Regions from separate parts of the Brevibacterium sp. K11IcPPYGO002 genome, predicted to be linked through region 2. Evidence: predicted binding sites of a transcription regulator. Region 2 holds the regulator's gene; each other region holds the start of a gene.
The links. The regulator HspR, encoded in region 2, represses chaperone genes until heat shock. The targets are predictions, from matches to a motif close to AAGTTGAGTCNNNNNGACTCAACTT.
Positions count from the first base shown of each region.

Region 1: the regulator HspR is predicted to act here: its motif matches at 1,628-1,652, upstream of clpB (ATP-dependent chaperone ClpB).
Region 3: the regulator HspR is predicted to act here: its motif matches at 4,174-4,198, upstream of QYM46_RS04725 (ATP-dependent Clp protease ATP-binding subunit).

Region 1 is NZ_CP131929.1:3,825,635-3,832,879, reverse strand. It holds gene clpB (ATP-dependent chaperone ClpB) at 1-1,566, opposite strand, end outside; gene QYM46_RS17540 (Na+/H+ antiporter) at 1,783-3,360, opposite strand; gene QYM46_RS17535 (enoyl-CoA hydratase) at 3,469-4,248, shown strand; gene QYM46_RS17530 (NAD-dependent epimerase/dehydratase family protein) at 4,282-5,214, shown strand; gene QYM46_RS17525 (SDR family NAD(P)-dependent oxidoreductase) at 5,256-6,095, opposite strand; gene QYM46_RS17520 (FAD-binding dehydrogenase) at 6,092-7,245, opposite strand, start outside.
Region 2 is NZ_CP131929.1:3,666,181-3,673,425, forward strand. It holds gene QYM46_RS16830 (hypothetical protein) at 1-362, shown strand, start outside; gene QYM46_RS16835 (lipoprotein 17-related variable surface protein) at 605-1,924, shown strand; gene QYM46_RS16840 (DUF1206 domain-containing protein) at 2,042-2,917, opposite strand; gene QYM46_RS16845 (heat shock protein transcriptional repressor HspR) at 3,068-3,508, opposite strand; gene QYM46_RS16850 (DnaJ C-terminal domain-containing protein) at 3,523-4,539, opposite strand; gene QYM46_RS16855 (nucleotide exchange factor GrpE) at 4,718-5,386, opposite strand; gene dnaK (molecular chaperone DnaK) at 5,386-7,245, opposite strand, start outside.
Region 3 is NZ_CP131929.1:1,062,835-1,070,079, forward strand. It holds gene QYM46_RS04705 (TIGR04028 family ABC transporter substrate-binding protein) at 1-1,653, opposite strand, end outside; gene QYM46_RS04710 (VOC family protein) at 1,846-2,547, shown strand; gene QYM46_RS04715 (VOC family protein) at 2,535-3,203, shown strand; gene QYM46_RS04720 (DUF3152 domain-containing protein) at 3,309-4,100, shown strand; gene QYM46_RS04725 (ATP-dependent Clp protease ATP-binding subunit) at 4,217-6,766, shown strand; gene QYM46_RS04730 (YidC/Oxa1 family membrane protein insertase) at 6,865-7,245, opposite strand, start outside.

The DNA.
Region 1 (7,245 bases), 160 kb from region 2:
GGCTTCGGCGGCTTCGGCCTCGGCGATCTCCTTCTGCACGGCGGGGATCTCGCCGTAGAGCAGACGGGACGCGGTCTCGAGGTCCGTGTCGCGCTGAGCCTTCTCGGCGGCCGAACGCAGCTCGTCGAGCTTCGTCTTCAGCTCACCGACCCGGTTGAGACCGGCACGCTGGGACTCCCAGGTGGCCTCGAGTCCGCGCAGCGCCTCCTCCTTGTCGGCGAGATCGGCACGCAGGGCACTCAACCTCTCGATCGAGGCGGAATCGGTCTCCTTCGCCAGGGCCATGTCCTCCATCTTCAGGCGGTCCACGGCACGGCGGAGCTCATCGATCTCGACCGGAGCCGAATCGATCTCCATCCGCAGGCGGGACGCCGCCTCGTCGACGAGGTCGATGGCCTTGTCCGGCAGCTGCCTGCCGGTGATGTACCGATTCGACATCGTCGCGGCCGCGACCAGGGCGCCGTCGTTGATCGAGACCTTGTGATGGGCTTCGTAGCGTTCCTTGAGCCCGCGCAGGATGGCGATCGTGTCCTCGACGCTGGGCTCACCGACGAACACCTGCTGGAACCGCCGCTCGAGGGCGGGATCCTTCTCGATGTTCTCGCGGTATTCGTCGAGCGTGGTGGCACCGATCATCCGCAGCTCACCGCGGGCGAGCATCGGCTTGAGCATATTGCCTGCGTCCATCGAGGAGTCCCCGCCGGCACCGGCACCGACGATCGTATGGAGCTCGTCGATGAAGGTGATGATCCGGCCGTCGGCGTTCTTGATCTCCTCGAGCACGGCCTTGAAACGCTCCTCGAACTCGCCGCGGTACTTCGCGCCGGCGACCATGGCAGACAGATCGAGGCTGATGAGCGTCTTGTCGCGCAGCGATTCGGGCACGTCACCGGCCACGATGCGCTGGGCCAGGCCTTCGACGACGGAAGTCTTGCCGACGCCGGGCTCACCGATGAGGACGGGGTTGTTCTTCGTCCGGCGGGAGAGCACCTGCACGACTCGGCGGACTTCCTTATCGCGGCCGATCACCGGGTCGAGCTTGCCTTCCCGGGCGACGGCGGTGAGGTCGATGCCGAACTTCTCCAGCGACTGCATCGTCTCCTCGGGGTTCTCCGAGGTGACCTTCTTTCCGGCGCGCAGCTCGGGCAGGGCCGCGAGCAGTGCTTCCCTGTTCGCTCCATTCGCGCGCAGTGCCTCACCGGCACCGTCCTTGCCGGCCGCGGCGGCCAGCAGCAGGTGCTCGGTCGAGACGAACTGATCGCCGAGTGCCGTCATCTCCTCCTGTGCGAGGTTCATCATCTCCAGGCCGGCGCGGGAGAGCCCCGGCTGGCTGACGGTGGAACCGCTGACGGTGGGGAATCCGCTGATCACGGATTCGATGGACCGCAGCACGGTCTGCGGGTCGGCACCGACCTTCGTCAGCAGGGTCGCGGCGAGCGAATCGGGCTGGCCGAGCAGGGCCGCGACGAGGTGGGCCGGTTCGATCTGGTTGTTCTTCCGGGCGACGACGTCATTGACCGCGGCCTGCAGCGCCTCCCGGGACTTGGTTGTCATCTGTGCGTCCATGTACGCAACTCCTTCTTGAATTCTGTGCTGATTTCAGCTCGCGAAAAGAACAACACCGACAAAGTTGAGTCTATTCCGCTCAACTTTGAAAATCGATAGGAAGTTCGCCGAGGCGGCCCGTCCGGATGCGGGTCAACGCCCGGATGCGTGGCGCCACCGGTCAGGGACCGGCCCGGAAACCCAACCGGGCCCGTTCCTACCGGGACCGGCCCGTTCCTACCGGGTGATGACGGACTGCAGGTCGAAGCGGTGGAGCACCTTGTCCGCAACCTCCGGATCGGTGCCGCGCTCACGACGGGCCTTGAGCACCTCGGCGCGGGCGGACTGCATGGCCTTCTTCTGCACGGCCAGCATCTGCTCCCGGTGTTCCTTGAACGCCATCGCCTGCTCCGAACTCGCCTGGTCATCGGTGGTTCCGCTGAGCTGATCGTGCAGGACTTTGAACCTCGCGCGCAGTGGTTCGATGATGTCGTCGGGCAGGCTGTCATCGTTCTTGATCTCGCGCATCGCGGCCTTGTAGGCGCGCAGTGCGATGTCCCTGGTCGCCTGATGTTCCTTCTCCGCTTCGTCGTCGATGCCGAGGACAGCGACGACTGTCGGAAAGCTCAGGCCCGCCAGCACCAGAGTGACCAGCAGGACCACCGCCGCCGCGACGACGACATAGGACCGCCCCGGGAAAGGGGCTCCGGAGGCCGTCGTAGCCGGGATCGACAGGGCGAGTGCCACGGTGGCCAGGCCGCGCATCCCGCCCCAGGTCATCAGTGTGGCATCGCGGACGCTCAAGGGTGCGGCGTCGGGATCCTCCTCGCGTCTCTTGCGTTCGATGAGTGTGCCCAGCAGCAGCCACACGAAGCGGACGGCGACGACCACGACGGCGATGAAGCCGCCGACGAGCAGCGCTCGCCCGAGGTCGGCATGCTCGGATTCGACGATGAGGCGCAGGTCGAGGCCGATGAGTCCGAAGGCGATTCCCGTAATGAGCATCTCGAGGACCTGCCACGTCGAATTCTGTGTCACCCGCTCCGCCGAGTTGCCCGCGACATCGCGGCGCCGCACCTCGAGGGCCGCAACGACGACGGCGATGACCCCGCTGGCGTGGAAGTGCTCGGCGACGAGGTAGACGCCGAAGGGCAGGACGAGCATCAGGGAGGACCGAGCGATCGTGTGATCGATCTTCTCCATCACCCACCAGGCGGCGAAGGACAGGACCAGACCGACGAGGATCGCCACGACGGCGGAGACGACGAACGACACGGCCAGATCGGCAAAGTCCACCTCGGTGCCGGCCAACACCGCGGCCATTGCGGTCTGGAAGATGACCAGGGAGGCGGCATCGTTGAACAGGCCCTCGCTCTGCAGGGTCGACATGATGCGGCGGGGGATGGACACGGTGCTGGCCACGGCTTCGACGGCGACGGGGTCGGGCGGGGCGAGCATCGCGCCGAGCGCGATGGCTGCGGCGATCGTGATTCCGGGGATGAGGAAGACCGCGGACCCGGCTACGGCGGCCACGGTCACCCCGACCAGGGCCACGGACATGCCGAGGATCGTGCGCCACCGGATCGCGAACAGCGCCCACGATGTCTTCTGAGCGGCGGCGAAGAGCAGGGGCGGCAGGAACAGGGGGAGGACGAGCTCCGGATCGATGGCCACCTCGGCGAAAGTGGGGATGAACGCGCCGGCGATGCCGATGAGGACCATGAGCGCCGGCCACGGAAGCTTGAGCTTCTGCCCCAGACCGACCACCACCGAGGTGGCGGCACCGAATCCGATGATCATCAGCAGTGTGGTCATGCCAGTCCTTCCGTGCCGCTCCCCTCGGGGCGGATGGGTCCGGAGGCGGGCGGAAATCGTCGGCGCAGATTCCGCGCCGGACCCGGCGGCCTTTGGCAGAATGAGGCTATGTCGGAATCAATTGTATTCGGCCACCTCGACGACGGGGTCGCGGCCGTGACGATCAATCGGCCATCCACGCGCAACGCGCTGTCGCTCGAGGTGATGGAATCCCTCATCGACACCCTCACCGAGGTGGCCGACCGCACCGATGTGCGCGCAGTCATCTTGTCGACCGCCGGTCATGTTTTCAGTTCCGGTCATGACCTCACCGAGATCCGCGGGGCGGATCTGGAGACGCAGCAGGTCACGTTCGATGCCTGTGCACGGCTGATGCAGCTCATCCGATCCATCCCGCAGCCGGTGATCGCGCAGGTCCAGGGCGTGGCCACGGCGGCCGGCTGCCAGTTGGCGGCGACCTGCGATCTGGCCGTCGCCGCCGAATCCGCCAGGTTCGCGACCCCCGGGGTGAAGATCGGGCTGTTCTGTTCGACTCCGATGGTGGCGCTCTCCCGTGCGGTGCCGGCGAAGCAGGCGATGCGGATGCTGCTGACCGGTGATTTCGTGACCGCTGACGATGCGCTGACGTTCGGTCTCGTCTCGGATGTCGTCGCCGATGCCGATCTGGAGTCGGCCACCTTGGAATTGGCTCGCAAGGTCGCGTCCGCCTCGTCGGCTACAGTTGCCCTAGGAAAGGCTGCGTTCTACGAACAGCGGGAACTGCCTGTGGCCGATGCCTATGCGCGGATGTCGCAGGTGATGGCGGACAACGCCGTCGCAGCCGATGCGCAGGAGGGGATCGATGCCTTCCTGAACAAGAGGGAACCGCAGTGGCAGCACCGCCGCTGAGGCGGAGGGTGTGACGATGAGAAGAGGACCGTCGTGTCGGTGATAGTGACCGGAGCCAGCGGCTTCATCGGTGGTGCCATTGCAAGGGCGCTCGCCGATCGGGACGAAACGGTCTATGCCCTGTGCCGGAGGGACCCCGAGATCCCCGGGGTGAACTTCCAGCACTGGGACATCACGGAACCCGCTCCCGCGTCGGTGACCTCGTTGGCCAAGAGCGTGACTTCGGTCTTCCACTGTGCCGGAATCTCTTCGGTCAGCGCCGATGACGACGATCTCTACGCCGTGAAGGTGACGGGCACGCGTCATGTCCTCGACGCCTTCCCGGTCGCCCGGATCGTCCACCTGTCCTCGACGACGGTGTACTCCGAGACCGAACCCCACACCGAGCTGTGGGAGGAAGCTGGGCCGAAGGACCCCAGCGAATTCGCCGACGCCTACTCCCGCACTCACGCTCTCGCCGAGCAGCTTGTCATGAGGATCCGCCCTGATGCCGCGATTCTGCGGCCCGCGTCGGTCTACGGTCCGGGGGAGACGATGCTCATGCCGTTCCTGTCGAGGCTGGCGAAGAAGGGTGTGCTGCGGCTGCCCGGCGGCGGTCGGCAGAAGCTCACCCTGACGCATGTCGACAATGTGGTGCGGGCCGCTCTCGCCTGCCTCGACGTGCCGTCGGCGGCGGGACCCTTCAATATCGGCGACCCGATTCCGTACCGGCTCAAAGAGGCGATAGTCACGCACTTCGCGCGGATGGGCTACGACCAGGTCGTCATCGAAGGCGTGGCGAAGGACAAGGCGCTGGTCGCGGCGAAGCTCGGACTCAAGATCAAGGGCGTGTTCAAGCGCGGGGACCGAGCGAAGCTCTTCCTCGTCAAGTACCTGCAGTCGGACCGGACCTACAACCTGTCGCGGCAGCAGCGGGTGCTCGGCATCTCCACCACGCAGCACCTCATTCCGTCCCGCCTGCAGTAGTCAGATGACCACTCCGCCGCCGGACCCGGCGGCTGAGACGCTCACCGCTTCAGCCCGTGCTGGGCGGCGACGATCTTCGATACGAGTTCGCGGGGAAGTGCACGCTGGAGCAGGAACGGCAGCGGCGCTCTGCTGCCGACGGCGTAGAACTCCCGCGGCCTCGGAGCGATGATCGCATCGACGATCGTGGCCGCGACCTTCTCGGCCGGAATGCCGCCGCGTTCGTTGGCGTCGAGGTGCTCGAGCATCGTCGTCACGTCCTGCGTATAGGGCGAACCCTCGTCGAGGTACTTCGTCCGCCGCAGCCCGATGCCCGTGGCGATCGATCCCGGTTCGACGGTGCTCACCCATACGCCGAAGGGTGAGAGCTCCTGCCGAGCCGCCGTGGCGAACGCGCGCAGAGCCGCCTTCGCCGCAGAATACGAACTGCGGTGGGCCAAAGGGAAGCTGGCGAGCATCGATCCGACCATGATGATGCGGCCCGCCCGCCGCGCACGCATCCCGGGCAGGACGAGTTGGCTCAGTCGAACGGGTCCGAACACGTTCGTGCGGAAGAGCCGTTCGATCGCCTCGGCCGGCAGCTCTTCGAACGGACCCGACTGGCTCTCCCCGGCGTTGTTGATGAGCACATCGATGCTCTCGAGCAGACCGAGCTCGTCGAGTTCTCCGGCCAAGCGGTCCGGACCGTCCGGCTCGGCGAGATCGAGCCGAAGATAACGGACGCCGGGGATCCGATCGGCAGGGGAGATGCGGTCCGGGTTCCGGCTGGTCGTCAGCACTGTGCAGCCTTTCGCCGTGAGCGTCTCGGCGACGGCTCGACCGATTCCCGAAGTGCCGCCGGTGACTAAGACTGTGAGGGCTGAACGCGCGCTGCCGGTCACGAGTGCGCTGCTTCGCCTCGTGCAGACCCGCTTTCCGGCCGCCCAGATGTCACCGCACGACTCGCCTCTGCGGCAGCGCGCCCGGCACGCAGGCCGGAGAAGATGCACCCGCCGAGGAACGTTCCCTCGAGCGCGTTGTACCCGTGCATTCCGCCGCCCCCGAACCCGGTGACCTCCCCGGCCGCGTACAGGCCCGGGATCGGCTCGCCGGATCCCGTCAGCACCTGCCCGTCGAGGTTCGTCTCCAGCCCGCCGAGGGTCTTGCGTGAGAGCAGGCTCAGGCGCACCGCGATGAGCGGGCCGTGCGTCGGGTCGAGGATCTTGTGCGGCTTGACCGCGCGCACGATCTTGTCGCCCAGGTAGGACCGGGCATTGTGGATGGCCTGGACCTGCGCGTCTTTCGAAAACGCATGCTCGGTCTGCCGGTCTCGCTGCCGGATCTGCTCAACGAGGTGGTCGTGATCGATGACCGGTCCGCGGGAGCGTTCGTTCATTCCCGCGACCAGTTCCTCGGTGGTGTCTGCCACGACGAAGTCGGAGCCGTACTTCTTGAAGGCTTCGATCGGTCCCGGAGCGTCGGAGGAGCGCACCCGATCGAGCGTGATCCGGATGTCCTTCTCCGTGAGGTCCGGGTTCTGCTCCGAACCGGAGAGCGCGAACTCCTTGCGGATGATCGACTCGTTGAGCACGAACCACGAATAGTCGTGCCCGGTCTCCAGGATCGTGCGCATCGTCCGATTCGTATCGAAGCCGGGATAGTTCGGCGCCGGGAACCGGTTGCCCTCGGCGTCGAACCACATCGACGACGGACCGGGAATGATCCGGATCCCGTGCCCCGGCCAGATCGGATTCCAGTTCTCGATTCCCTCCGTGTACGCCCAGATCCGGTCCCGGTTGATGAGGCTGGCACCGGCATCCTCGGCGATCTGCAGCATCCGCCCATCCACATGAGCGGGCACTCCGGCGAGCATCGTGTCCGGGAACTCGCCGAGGCGGTCGACCGGCCAGTACTTCCTCATCAGTTCGAAATTGTGTCCGATGCCGCCGGTGGTGACGATGACGGCGGGAGCCCGGAATTCGAAGTCGGTGAGTTCCTCGCGGTTCGATTCGACTCCGCGGGCCGTGTGGCTGGGCGCGAGTGAGTGCCCGC
Region 2 (7,245 bases):
TCAACGTCACGGCCTACGAGAACACCGTCAAGGCTGATGACGAAGGCAATGCCTCCGTCAACGTCTTCGGCACCTCCTCGAACGCCTCGGCCTACGTCGGCGCTTACACCGCGACTGCAACCTGCGGCGATGACACCATGAAGGACTCCTTCAAGGTCACCGAAGGCGCCAACGGCGGCGGCTCGGACGGCGGCGACAACGGGAACGCCGGAAACGGTGGAGACGACGGCAGCCAGCTGCCGCGCACCGGTGCCGACCTCGGCGGACTGACGACGGGCGCCCTGCTCCTCCTCGTCGGTGGTGCCGCGATCGCGCTGACCGGCCGCAAGAACAAATTCGGACAGACTCCGACGAGCTTCTGATCCGAGACAGGCAGTCAGCCTAGAACGACAGGCAGAGGGGCGGCTCAGCGTGTGCTGAGCCGCCCCTCTGCCTGTCGCGCAGCCCGTGAGATATCGGCGGCTCGGATGAATGCAGAATGAACTCTGCGCCAGAACCGAACTCAGAGCTGAACAAAACGACCACAACTATGCGTGTGGTGAATGTTGCATTACTGTTACATTCGTAATACTTCACACCCAGCTGTAATTTTCTAAGGAAATACATGAAGAAGCTCGCCCTCGCACCCGCGGTGGCCATCGCCATCACCGGCCTGGCCGCATCCCCAGTCATCGCTGCCCCTAACTCGGGCAGCTACTCACACACTGTCGTCAAGAACTCCGGCGACGCCCAGGAGAGCACTCCGTCTGAGTCACCTGAGGCTGATGCGCAGGCTATCGAGGCGAAGGTGACGACCTCCCCCAAGGAAATCACCGCCGAGGATCTCGCCAACAAGGAAAAGGGAATCGTCGTCACGATCACCGACCTTGAGGCCGGAGACAAGATCTCGGATTCGCTCACTGGCGAAGCCGGAACTGCTGAAGGCGATACTTTCCAATACAACATCTACTCCACTCAGCCCGCCGAGGACATCGAGAACGGTACGGTTGACTTCTCCGTCACGATCACTCGCGACGACGAAGAACGCACTTATGACGGGTTGAGCTTCTCCGTCGTCGACGACGCAGACGAGCCCGAGGCTCCCGAGGTCGACCCGACGGTCTCGCTCAACGCCGATGAGTTCACACAGAGCGAGTTCGCGGACAACGGCATCAAGGTCACCGGCGAGGGCTTCACCCCGAACGGCACGGTCACCGTCGTCGGCGGCAACGAAACGTCGCCGTTTGCGACCCAGGAAGTCGAAGCCGACGACGAAGGAAAGGTCTCCGCAACCCTGAAGTTCGAGGGCGACGGCGAACTCCCGGCCGGCGACTACTCGGTCTGGGGTGTCGACCAGGAGTCCGAGACCAACTCCCCGGCTCAGGACTTCACCATCACCGAAGACGAGACCGAAGCCCCCTCCACTCCTGCTGAAGAAGCCAAGCTGACCGTCTCCCCCGAGTCGATCACTCCTGCTGACTTCGTCAAGGACGACAAGGGCGTCACCCTCGCCGTCGAGAACTGCGAGCCCGGTGAAGACGTCCGCTTCCTCGTCAACCCGAAGGGCGAGTCGAGCGTCACCGCTTTCGACAAGACCGTCCAGGCTGACGACGAAGGCAAGGCCAACGTCAACGTCTACGGCACCAGCGCCTCCAACGCCTCGGCCTACATCGGCGATTACGACGTCACCGTCACCTGCGGCGATGACGAACTGACCGGTGACTTCTCGGTCGAGGACGACCCGAACGCCGGTGGCGGCGACGGCGATGAAGACGGCAACGACGATGGCGACAACGGAGATGCCGGCAACGGCGGGGACCTGCCTCGCACCGGTACCGAGCTGACCGGTCTCGTCGGCGGCGCCGGCCTCCTCCTCATCGGTGGAGTCGCGGTCGCCATGACCATGCGCCGCAAGAAGGTCGCCCAGGATCCCGCTGAGATCTGATAGCGACTGACCTGAGCTCGCCCGGGCTCGATTGAGCTAGGTGTGAGACGACGAAGGGCGCGAACCCGATCGGGTTCGCGCCCTTCGTCGTCTCAGCGATGCCGGGCAGAAGACAGCTCATTCCATGCGGTCGTACCTCGAGCGCAGGGCGAGGAAGACTCCGTAGAGGACCAGGCCGAGACCCACAGCCAACAGCAGATACGGCCCGAACGGCTGATCGCGCATGCCCTTGAGCGCACCGTCGATTCCGGTGAACTCCTCCGGATCACCGGTCGCCGCGGACACCACGATGAGGATGCCCACCGACAGCAGCGTCGCGCCCTTGCCCAGATACCCGACGATGCCTGTGAAGCCGACGAGGAAGCGAGTGAACGCGCTGCGCGGCCGACGCAGCTCGTCTTTCCACTTCCGCCGCAGACCGTTGACACAGAATACGATGCCGATGATCGCAATCACGGCGCCGACGGCCATGAGGATATACAGTCCACCCGGCACCTTCGCCACCGTCGTCGAGGCCTGTGAACTCGACTTACCCGAATCCGCTCCTCCGCCGAAGACGAATTGGGAGAAGGTTGCCGCCACGACTACATAGGCGATGGCAGAACCGACCACCGTGAAGAAGTCGGTCCACTGTTTCCTCCCCTGTTTCTCCTGCGGATCCCGAGTACCAGCGCCACGCAGCGATGCTGAGCCGAAGAACGCGTTGACCAGGCACCACAAAGCCATCAACGCACAGCCGAGGAAGCAGACGATGATGAGCACCATGCCGAAGGGCTGCGCAGCGATCTGGCCGACAGCTCCTGCCTGGTCGGCGTCGCCGCCGCCTTGCCCCAGCCCGATCGTCACAGCGGTCGCGCCGAGGATGGCGTGGACCAATCCGTTGGCGATGAATCCCGCTCGGGCCACCCGCTCGAACCAGCGGCTGTCTGCGGCTTCCTGAGCCGCCGAATCAGCGCTGTCGGCGACCTGTCGAACCTTCTCTTTCTCGTCCACAGAGTCAGTGTCGCACAGCACCTGTCCTCTTCTGCGCCGCAAACAGGCAGAATCCTCGGACAGATGCGAAGAGGCGGAGCGCGAATACCCAGATGGGTTCGCACTCCGCCTCAGATCCGATCGCTCTGACACTGACCGGCGACTGCCGACTCAGCCGCGCCGGTACCGGTTGTACAGCACCAGGGCTCCAGGCTCCGGACGACCCTGCGGGCGACGTCCCCTCGAGATCGAGACGACATCCCCGCCCGCGGTGCCGGCCGCGAAGACACGTGCATCGCGCTCCTGCGCCGACCGGCGTGCTCGAACCTCGTCCTCGAGCTCCTCATTGCGGCTCTTGAGCGCATCGACCTGATTCTGCAGATCGATGATCTTCTTGATCCCGACGAGGTTGACTCCCTCGTCCTGTGACAGCTGCTGGATCAGTCGCAGCTTGGCGATGTCCTTCCCTGAGTAACGCCGGCCTCGGCCCGCAGTGCGTTCCGGAATGACGAGACCCAGGCGGTCATACTGCCGCAGCGTCTGCGGGTGCATGCCCGCCAGATCCGCGGCCACCGAGATGACATACACCGCCGCACTCGATGAAATGTGCATTGTGATTCACCACCTCAACTGGCCTTGGCTTTGTCCAGCAAGCCGGCGCGTGGATCCTCACCTTCGGTGGCGGCCCTGAACGATTCGACCGCCTGCTTGGCTTCCTTGGACAGGTTCTGCGGCGCCACGATCTCGACTGTCGCCAGCAGGTCGCCGGTGCCCTTCTTCGTCTTCACACCTTTGCCCCGCACGCGCAGGGTCCGTCCCGACGGCGTCCCCGGTGCAACCTTCACCTTGACGGGCATTCCGCCCAGGGTCGGCACCTTGACCTCGGCGCCGAGGGCCGCCTCGTCGAAGCTGATGGGCAGGTCCATCCGCAGGTTGTCACCGTCGCGGGTGAAGACCGGGTGCGGGCTCACGTGCACGGTGAGGATGACGTCACCGGGCTCACCGCCGTTGGGGCTGGTCTTGCCCTTGCCGGCCAGGCGGATCTTCTGTCCGTCCTTGACCCCGATCGGGGTGCGCACGGTCAGCGGCTTCCCGCCGGGCATGTTCAGCTTCACCGAGGCACCGTCGATGGCTTCGGTGAACGACAGCGTCGTGCTCGACTTGATGTCGCCGCCCTTGACCGGAGGCTGGTAGCCGCCGTATCCGCCGCCACCGCCGAAACCTCCGCCGAATCCGCCGAGCAGATCCGCCAGATCCGGGGGAACGTCTCCCCCACCGCCGTAGGTCGTGCGGGTTCGCGTCCGTCCGCCGCCTCCGAAGAGGTCGGAGAACACGTCGTCGAATCCGCCGCCGGCAGCCCCTCCGGGTCCGCCGGAACCGGCGCTGAACCGGGCACCGCCGCCCATGGCACGGACCTGATCGTACTGAGCCCGGGACTCCTTGTCGGAGAGCACCTGATGGGCCTGGCCGATCTCCTTGAACTTCTCCTCGGCCTTCTCATCCCCGGGATTGGCGTCCGGGTGGTACTTGCGCGCGAGTTTGCGGTAGGCCTTCTTGATTTCGGCATCGGAAGCGTCCTTGGAGACGCCGAGGGTTTTGTAGAAGTCCTTGTCGAACCAATCATTCTGAGGTCCGGTATTCACCTGGCACCTCCTTTCCTTCCAATCAATCCTGTCATCACGGTATTCACTTGTCCTCTCACAATCCGCATCCCCGGGGCACTGCCCCGAAGATCCGGACCGCCGCCGAGGCGGTTCCCCGGCCCCGTACGTCGGTGAACCGGCGTACGGGGCGGGCGGCCGCCTCGGCGATCGTTGTCGTTCAGTCCTCCGGCTGCTGGACACCGACGCGGGCGGCGCGGATGATGCGCTCCCCGATTCGGTAGCCCGGCTGCATGACCAGGAAGAGCGTCGGATTCTCGACCTCATCCGACGGCTGCTGCATGAGTGCTTCGTGGATGTTCGGGTCGAACTCGTCGCCGACCTCCCCGTACTGTTCGACGCCGATCTTGTTCAGCGATTCGACGAGCTTGTTCACGTGGGTCTCGAAAGGCCCGCTGACATCGCCGTTCTCGCGAGCGAGCTTGACCTCGTCAAGCACGGGGATCAGGGCCTCGACGGCCTTGATCGTGCCGCCGAGCGCCGCACGCTCACGTTCGCGGTCGGCGCGCATCCGGTAGGCCGCATACTCGGCGTTGATGCGCTTGAGGTCGGCGAGGTAGCCCGCCGCGTCCGAGCCCGGTTCGGGCTCGGCCTCCGGCTCGATGTCCTCAAGCCCCGAGGCGTCGGCGGGGATGTCCACACCGAGGTCGCTGGCGTCAGCTGCCTGCTCGGCGTTCGGATCCGCGGTCGGCTCCTCGCCGGCCCCGGCCGAGGCCGCCTCAGCGTCGGCCTCGGGACGGACCTCACCGGTGTTCGGATCGACCCGGCGCTTGTCACTGAAGGTGAAGCCTGGCTCCTCGGACGACTTGTCGTTGCCCTCGGCAGTCATTACTTCTTCTCCTCATCCTCTTCGTCGACGACTTCGGCGTCGACGACATCGTCGTCTGCGCCTGCATCGGCGGTACCTTCACCGGCAGCTTCGGCACCTTCGGCACCGCCCTGCTGGCTGTAGATGGCTTCGCCGATCTTCTGCTGGTTCTCCACGAGCTTGTCGTAGGCGGACTTCACGGCGTCGTCGTCTTCACCCTTGAGGGCTTCCTTGACGGCGTCGACATCGCCCTGCATCTCGGTCTTGAGCTCCTCGGGCAGCTTGTCCGCGTTGTCGGTCAGCAGCTTCTCGGTCTGGTAGGCGAGGTTCTCCGCGTTGTTGCGGACGTCGGCGGCCTCACGGCGCTTCTTGTCCTCTTCTGCGTGCTCCTCGGCCTCGCGGACCATGCGGTCGATGTCTTCCTTCGGCAGTGCGGAACCGCCGGTGATCGTCATCGACTGTTCGGTGCCGGTGCCCTTGTCGGTGGCCGACACGTGGACGATGCCGTTGGCGTCGATGTCGAAGGCGACCTCGATCTGCGGCACGCCGCGCGGAGCCGGAGCAATGCCGGTCAGTTCGAAGGTGCCGAGGTTCTTGTTGTCGCGAGTGAACTCACGCTCACCCTGGAAGACCTGGATCGACACGGAGGGCTGGTTGTCCTCAGCGGTGGTGAAGGTCTCCGAGCGCTTGGTCGGGATCGGGGTGTTGCGCTCGATGAGCTTGGTCATGACGCCGCCCTTGGTCTCGAGTCCGAGCGAGAGCGGGGTGACGTCGATGAGCAGGACGTCCTTGCGCTCACCCACGAGAACACCGGCCTGCACCGCGGCGCCGATGGCGACGACCTCATCGGGGTTGACGCCCTTGTTGGGCTCCTTGCCTCCGGTGAGCTCGGTGACGACCTGGGTCACGCCGGGCATACGGGTCGAACCGCCGACGAGGACGACGTGGTCGATGTCGGACACGGAAACGCCGGCGTCCTTCATGACTGCGTGGAAGGGAGCCTTGGTGCGCTCGAGGAGGTCCTTGGTCAGGTCTTCGAACTTCGCACGGGTGAGGGTCTCATCCAGGTGGATGGGGCCGTTCTCGCTCATCGACAGGTACTGCAGCGAGATGTTCGTGCTGGTGGCCGAGGACAGTTCCTTCTTGGCCTGCTCAGCGGCTTCCTTGAGGCGCTGCAGAGCGGTGGCGTCCTTGGTCAGGTCCACGCCGTAGTTGTTCTTGACCTGCTCGACCAGCCAGTCGACGATGCGCTGATCCCAGTCGTCACCGCCGAGGCGGTTGTCACCGGAGGTCGCACGGACCTGAATGGTGGAGAAGTCGTCTTCGTCCTTGGCAACCTCGAGCAGGGACACGTCGAAGGTACCGCCACCGAGGTCGAAGACGAGGATGAGCTCGTCTTCCTTGCCGCGCTCGAGGCCGTAGGCCAGAGCGGCAGCGGTGGGCTCGTTGATGATGCGCGAGACGTTGAGGCCGGCGATCTCACCGGCGTCCTTCGTCGCCTGGCGCTCAGCATCGTTGAAGTATGCGGGAACGGTGATCACCGCGTCGGTGACCTTCTCCTGCAGGTACTCCTCGGCGTCGTGCTTGAGCTTCTGGAGGATGCGGGCCGAGACTTCGGGAGCCGTCATCTTCTTGCCGCCGATCTCGGTGGACCAGTCGGTGCCCATGTGGCGCTTGACCGATGCGACGGTGTTCTTGATGTTCGTGACGGCCTGGCGCTTGGCGATCTCACCGACGAGGGAGTCGCCGTTCTTGTTGACCGCGACGACGGACGGGGTCGTGCGACCGCCCTCGGCGTTTGCGATGACCTTCGGCTCGCCGCCCTCGAGGACGGCGACGACGGAGTTCGTGGTTCCGAGGTCGATTCCGACTGCACGTGC
Region 3 (7,245 bases), 1.5 Mb from region 2:
GGCGAAGCCGTGGACGCGGCGGCGGAAGGCGAAGACCTGCGGCTCTTCGAAGAACGGCAGCACATAGGCCTGGTCGACGAGGTAGTTCTGGACCGCCTCGGCGGCCTGTTGGCGTTTCTCCTGGTTCGGTTCGGCAGCCAGCGTCTCGAGGAGTTCGTCGATCTTCGCATCGATCGAGTCATCGTCGGCGTCGGTGCGGTCGACTCCGTTGAGAAAGACGTCGCGGTTGATCGAGGAGTAGTTCGAGCGCAGATTGTCGAAGTCGGCGCGGGCGACCATCGAGTGGTAGATCTGCACGGTGTCGAGTTCGAGGGCGTCGAGAGTCTGCTTCGATTGGTCACCGGGGTTGATCGACAGGCGCACGCCCACGCGGCGCAGATGCTGTTGGATGAGGGTCTGAACCTCGTTCGACCGGGGCTGCGGCAGCGCGATATTCACCGTCAGCGCCAGTGGCTGACCATCCTTGACGCGATAACCCTGCCCGTTGCGCTCACTCCACCCGGCCTGATCGAGGAGGCGGTTCGCCTTCTCCGGGTCGAAGTCCCAGGACCCCGACTGGTCGACATATCCCATGGCGCCCTTGGCCAGCAGGCCGGTGGCCAAGGGGTAGTTCGGGGTGAAGAGCTTGTCGACGATCTCCTGGCGATCGATGGCGGCGATGAGCGCTCGCCGAACGTCGATATCGGACAGCAGGTCGTGGCGGAACCGGAGATTGATGCTGTTGTTGATGCCGTTCGTCGCCTTCGCATAGAGGCGCAGACCCTGCTCGGTGACACGGGACTCATCCGGGGCCTGGACGTCGCGGACACCGTCGGCCTGTCCGGAGAGCACAGCCCCGATGCGCACGGAGTATTCGTTGTTCGTCAGATAGTCGATGCCGTCGAGGTGGGCCCGGCCCTGATGCTTCAGATGCGGGGGCGCCCAGTCGTAGTCCTCGCGGGCACGGACGGAGAGCTTCGTGCCGATCGTCTCGGCAGTGATGTGGAAGGGGCCGCAGGTGTGGATCTGCGTGGCTCCGCCCGGGCCGAAGCCCTCGGCATCGAGGTCGAGGGTCGAATCGGCGAGCAGTCCCGCATTCATCGTCGACGTCGCCTGCGCGAAACCGGGGGAGGGGGCCGAGAAGCGGAACCGCACCCGATTCTCGTCGAGGACTTCGCTGCGCTCATAGTTCGAGATCTGCTCGGACACCGGCAGCGTGCGGGATTCGTCGCCGCGACCGAAGAGATCGAAGTTCTTCGCCACATTCTCCGGCGTCAGCGGCGAACCGTCCGAATAGGTCACACCCTCACGGATGGTGAACGTGTAGGTCGTGGCATCGGCGTTCGTCTCCGGCAGTTCGGTCGCCAGCCACGGATAGAGCTCGAGGCTCTTCGGATCCTGCCACAGCAGACGCGCGGAGATGTTGTTCATGATCCCGCCGTTGGGGTAGAAGCCGACCGACGGCGGGTAGAGCAGCGTCCAGGTCTGGGGTTCGAAGTAGGTGAGCACTCCGCCGCGGACGGGTTCGCCCTCGGTCAGTGAACCGGAGTCACGCGGTGTGCAGGCGCTGAGGGTGAGCAGAGCGCCGAAGCCGAGACCGAGGCTGAGGACCGAGCGGCGGTCGAGGCGCCGCTGAGTCAGAGGCGCTGAGGTGGAGAGACGGTGGTCCGTCATAGAAGAGGTCCTTCGGGTCAAAGGGGTGGAACAGGAGGAACTGAGAGAGATAGTTCAACAATCTGCGGACATTGCGGGTGCCATTAACGGCAGGAAGCGGCAGTGTCCGGCGCGGAACCCGAAGTGGATGTGCATGCCCTGAGTTAAGCGCATCCGCGCAATCGCAGTCAATTCGTGGCTTAATATTGAGACATGTTGAGTAATTCCTGCTTCGACCATCTGGTCATCGCCGTTCCTAACCTTCAGAAATATGTTGAGCAATGTGAGGTTCGCCTCGGTGTCGCGGCCGTTGACGGGGGCGCTCATCCGGGTCTGGGGACGGCCAATGCGCTGCTCGGGCTCGAGCTCAGCGATGAGTTCGCCGATTCGCTCGGACTCGCGCGTGAAGAAGGTCCGAGCCCGCTCACGTATCTCGAGATCCTCGGTCCCGACCCAGAGCAGGACCCGGCGCTCGCGGCCGCGCGGTTGGCCGGGATCATCGCACCGACCGTGCAGAGGTGGGCGATCCGGCCGGACGATTTCGACGGTCTCGTCACGGCCGCTGCGCGGTCACGGGAACCGCGGGTCCACCTCGGCGAGGTTCGTGACATGACCCGGCGCAGACCGGACGGAACCGTGCTCGATTGGCGCCTGTCCAGGCGCACCCCGCTGCCATGGTCGGGAATCCAGCCGTTCCTCATCGACTGGAAGGACTCCGACCATCCGGCAAGGCAGGAGATGCCGTGGGTTCGTCTCGAGAAGCTGTGGGCAGCCAGCGACGCTCCGGCCGCGGTCGGTTCGGTGCTCGACTTCTTCGGCATCGCGCTCGACATCATTGCCCTCGACGGCCAAGAAGGGGAGACTGAGGGTCTGCACGCTCATCTGAAAGGTCCGGGTGGATCATGGACACTCTGAACACCATTCCCGCGCAGCTCGACCACCTCATCATCACGGTGCCCGACCTCGAGGCCGGGGTCGCCGCCGTGGAAGAGGCCACCGGTCTGCGCGCGGTCCCCGGCGGTTCGCACCCGGGACGGGGGACCGCGAATCATCTCCTCGGGCTCGCCCCGGCGGGCTGGCCGGAGGGGGCGCGCACCTACCTGGAAATCCTCGGCCCCGACCCGCAGCAGGAACCGCCCGCTGACGGGACCTTGCCGCTCGACGCGCATCTGGCCTCCGAGCCGACCCTGCAGACCTGGGCCATCCACCCGCCGGCATTCCTCGCGAAGATCGCGGCCGCGAACACCGCGGGCATCGACTTCGGGGAGGTCCAGGACATGGCCCGCGACACCGCCGAGGGTGAGCGTCTCGAGTGGCGGCTGACCACCCGCTCCCCGCTGCCGCACTCAGGTGCGCAGCCGTTCCTCATCGACTGGGGCGAATCCGTCCACCCCGCCGAGGCGGCGCTGCCCACCCTCGAGCTGCTCGACTTCCGCGTGGACAGTCCAGAACCTGAGGCTGCACGGGAGGTGCTCGACGTGCTCGGGGCCGGGGACACCACAGTGGTCGAGGGGTCGGATTGTCGCCTGCATGCCAGGTTGCGCGGGCCCGGCGGCATCCTCGAGTTCTGACCGCTCGCCGAGAAACGGGCTGAGTGCCGAGACTCGGGTGTGCACACCCGTTTCTCGACACGCAGCCCGTTTCTCGATGAATCGGCAGCGGATAGACTCACAGGCGTGCTCAGTCGAACCCGCCCCGTCTCCCGCCCACGCCTCCGCACCCTGACCTCCCTTGCCGCGGTCTCGCTGCTCATCGGGCTGAGCGCCTGCGCGCCCGCAGCCGACGACGAGACCCGACCGACTCCGAAAGCCGCCGAGACCCCTGCCGCCTCCGCCGACCCGACGGGGGAGACCACGCAGTCGGGTGAGCCGACGGAATCCTCTTCGCCCTCCGAGACCTCGAGCATCGACGACGCCGGAGCCGCCGGGGTGAGCGAAGACGATATCGACACCCACGGCAGCGGCCGATGGGACCGGCCGAAAGACGAGACCGGACCCAACCGCGACGACGGCACCACCTTCAAGGTCGCTCTGCGCGTCGAAGACAACCTGCCCATCGACGTCGACGAGGCCGGCGACTTCATCATCAAGACCCTCCAGGACGAACGCGGCTGGCAGGACATCGACAACGTCTCCATCGAACTCGTCGACGAAGGACAGGACACGATGATCTCCATCGCCAGCCCTGACACCGTCGACGAGATGTGCCTGCCTCTGCGGACCTTAGGCAAGCTTTCGTGCCGCAACGGACCCAACGTCATCCTCAACGCCAAACGCTGGGTGGCGGCCACCGATGAATTCGATGACATCGTCCAGTATCGGCAGTACCTCATCAATCACGAGGTCGGGCACGCGCTGGGCCACGGTCACGAATCCTGCCCCGGACCGGGCAAGACCGCACCGCTCATGCAGCAGCAGACGAAGGGTCTGCAGGGCTGCGAACCCAACGGCTGGCCTTCGAAGGGCTGACCGCACGTCGGCCCGTCACCGCATGTGACACCGAACTCAGCCGACTCGGGAATAACCGCGCGCCCACCTCTGTTGATTGAGTCGTATACGCTCAACTTTGAAAGAGGAGGTCAGCTTTGGCCACATTCTTCGGACCCGCAGGCTCGGGCGGAGACTCGTTCGACGAGTTCCTCGCTCGTTTCCTCCAGGGACAGACCGGAGCCCGCCGAGGCCGTTCCGTCGACATCAACCGACTGCTGAGCAAGCGCAGCCATGAGGTCATCGAAGCGGCCGCGGAGTTCGCAGGCCGCCACGGCCAGTCCGAGGTCGACGCACTCCATATCCTGCGCACCATGGTCGGTTCCGAACCCGGAATCTCCGCCGTGCGCCAGGCAGGCGCCGACCCCGAGGCCATCGCCGCCAGCGTCGAAGAGCGGCTTCCGGCTGCAACCGACACCGAGGCGGATTCCACTCCCACACTGACCGGCTCCGCCCAGCGCGCCCTGCTCGATGCCTACCAGGTGGCGCGAGCGTTCGGATCGACCTACATCGATCCGGAGCACATGTTCTTCGCCTTCGTGCTCAATCAGGAGATGCCCGCCGGTCGGATCCTCGCCCAGGCGGGAGTCACCCAGGCCGCACTGCAGGCCGGCGCCGAGGCGGCCGAAGCCGCAGGCATGCACCCCGGCCAGGAAGCCGAGGGTGAGGACGGTCAGGAATCCGTGCTGGAGAAGTTCGGCACCGACCTCACCGAACTCGCAGCCGAGGGCAGACTCGATCCCGTCATCGGCCGTGCGGAGGAGATCGAACAGACGATCGAGATCCTCGCCCGCCGGACGAAGAACAACCCGGTCCTCCTCGGCGAGGCAGGCGTCGGCAAGACCGCGGTCGCCGAAGGCCTCGCCCAGGCCATCCACTCCGGTCAGGTGCCCAAGCAGCTGCAGGGCAAGCGCATCATCGCGCTCGATATGCCCGGAATGCTCGCCGGCACCCGCTACCGGGGTGATTTCGAAGAGCGCCTGACCGGAGCGCTGAACGAGATCGCCGATGACGGAGACATGATCGTCTTCGTCGACGAACTCCACACCCTCGTCGGTGCCGGCGGCAACGGCGAAGCGAACTCGATGGACGCCGGCAACATCCTCAAACCGCGGCTGGCTCGCGGCGACCTGCACATGATCGGCGCAACCACGCTCAAGGAGTACCGCACCATCGAGAAGGACTCCGCTCTGGAACGCCGCTTCCAGCCGGTGACCGTGGGTGAGCCGAGCGTCGAGGACGCGGTGACGATCATCGACGGACTCAAAGACCGCTACGCGGAGTTCCACGAGGTCACCTACACCGCCGAGGCGGTCCGCGCAGCCGTGGAGCTGTCGAACCGCTACATCACCGACCGGTTCCTGCCGGACAAGGCCATCGACCTCATCGACCAGGCCGGCGCCCGGATGTCGCTGGGGCGCGGACCCGCGGTCGACATCGACGCGCTCAAGCTCAAGCTCTCCGAACTCGAAGCGGAGAAGAAGTCCGCCATCGAGGTCGAGGATTACGAGCGCGCAGGCCGCGTCCGCGATGAGATCAACGAGGTGGCCGCCCGGATCGAATCAGCCGAGAACCCGGACGCGGAGGCCGTGAAGACCGCTGCCGCAGAGGCGATCATCGGCGAGCAGGAGATCGCGCATGTGGTCTCCCGCGCCACCGGAATCTTGGCGGAGCGGATGACGCAGAGCCAGAAGGCGCGTCTGGCGAACATGGAGGAGGTCCTCCACGACCGAGTGGTCGGACAGGACGAAGCCGTGACCGCCGTCTCCCGCGCCATCCGCCGCCGCCAGACCGGTATGGCCGATCCCAACCGACCCATCGGCAGCTTCCTCTTCCTCGGCCCCACCGGCGTCGGAAAGACGGAGCTGGCGAAGGCTCTGGCGCAGACCCTGTTCGACGACGAGTCGGCCATGATCCGCTTCGACATGAGCGAGTTCGGCGAACGCCACACGGTGTCCCGGCTCGTCGGTGCCCCTCCCGGCTACGTCGGCTACGACGAAGCCGGTCAGCTGACGGAGAAGGTCCGCCGTCGCCCGTATTCGGTCATCCTCCTCGATGAGGTCGAGAAGGCCCACCCGGATGCGTTCAACCTGCTGCTGCAGGTCCTCGACGACGGACGTCTCACCGACGGCCAAGGACGCACGGTCGACTTCCGCAACACCGTGATCATCATGACCTCGAACCTCGGGTCCGAGTTCATGTCCGGCACTCCGCTGGGCTTCGCCTCCGGTGCTGCGGAGGACGCCGAGAGAGACCTCAAGGCCAAGGTCATGGGGCGGCTCAAGGAATTCATGCGGCCGGAGTTCATCAACCGCATCGACGACACCGTGATCTTCGCCCGCCTCGATCGCGAGCAGCTGCGCTCCATCGTCGATCAGCAGCTGGCCGCGTCGAAGCAGCGTCTCGAGGCTCAGGGCATCGCCCTCGACGTCTCGGCAGAGGCTCTCGACTGGCTCGCCGATGAAGGCTACGAGCCCGAGTTCGGTGCCCGTCCGCTGCGCCGCGTGATCCAGCGCGAACTCGACGACCGCATCGCCGATCTCCTCGTCACCGAGGCGGTCGACGAGGGCGGCACCGTGCGTGCCACCGTCGAAGGCGGCGACCTCAGGGTCATGGCCGGTGCTCGCCCGGAGCCGATCATGGCCTGATCCCTCGATCGCCGAGGCGGTCCCCGCATGAGCCCGGGACGAAGGACTCCGTTCTTTCGTCCCGGGCTCTGTCGTTGCTGCGAGCGTCGCGTCCCGGTTCAGCCGCGGGTGGCAGAGGACTGTTCGGGTTGGGGGTCGTTCGCCCCGAGGAGCTTGTTGAGGACGAGCCGTTCGCCGAGCGTCCACGTGGTCGTCGTCGCCAGGTAGAGTGCGGCGGCCAAGGGGACGAAGAGCGCGAAGATCGCGGTGAGGAAGGGCATGAAGCTCAGGGTCTTCATCACCCCGGACAGATCCGGCATCGTCGGAGCATCCGACCCGTTCTTCCCCGGATTCCCCGCGGGAACGGCCGGGGTCTCGGGCGCAGCCGGAGTGAGCAGATGGCGGGAGAAGCCGGCGACGATGGTGATGAGCACGACGAGGATGAGGTAGACCGTGATGGCCGTGCCGGTGAGATCCCCGGCGCCGAGCAGTCTGACGAA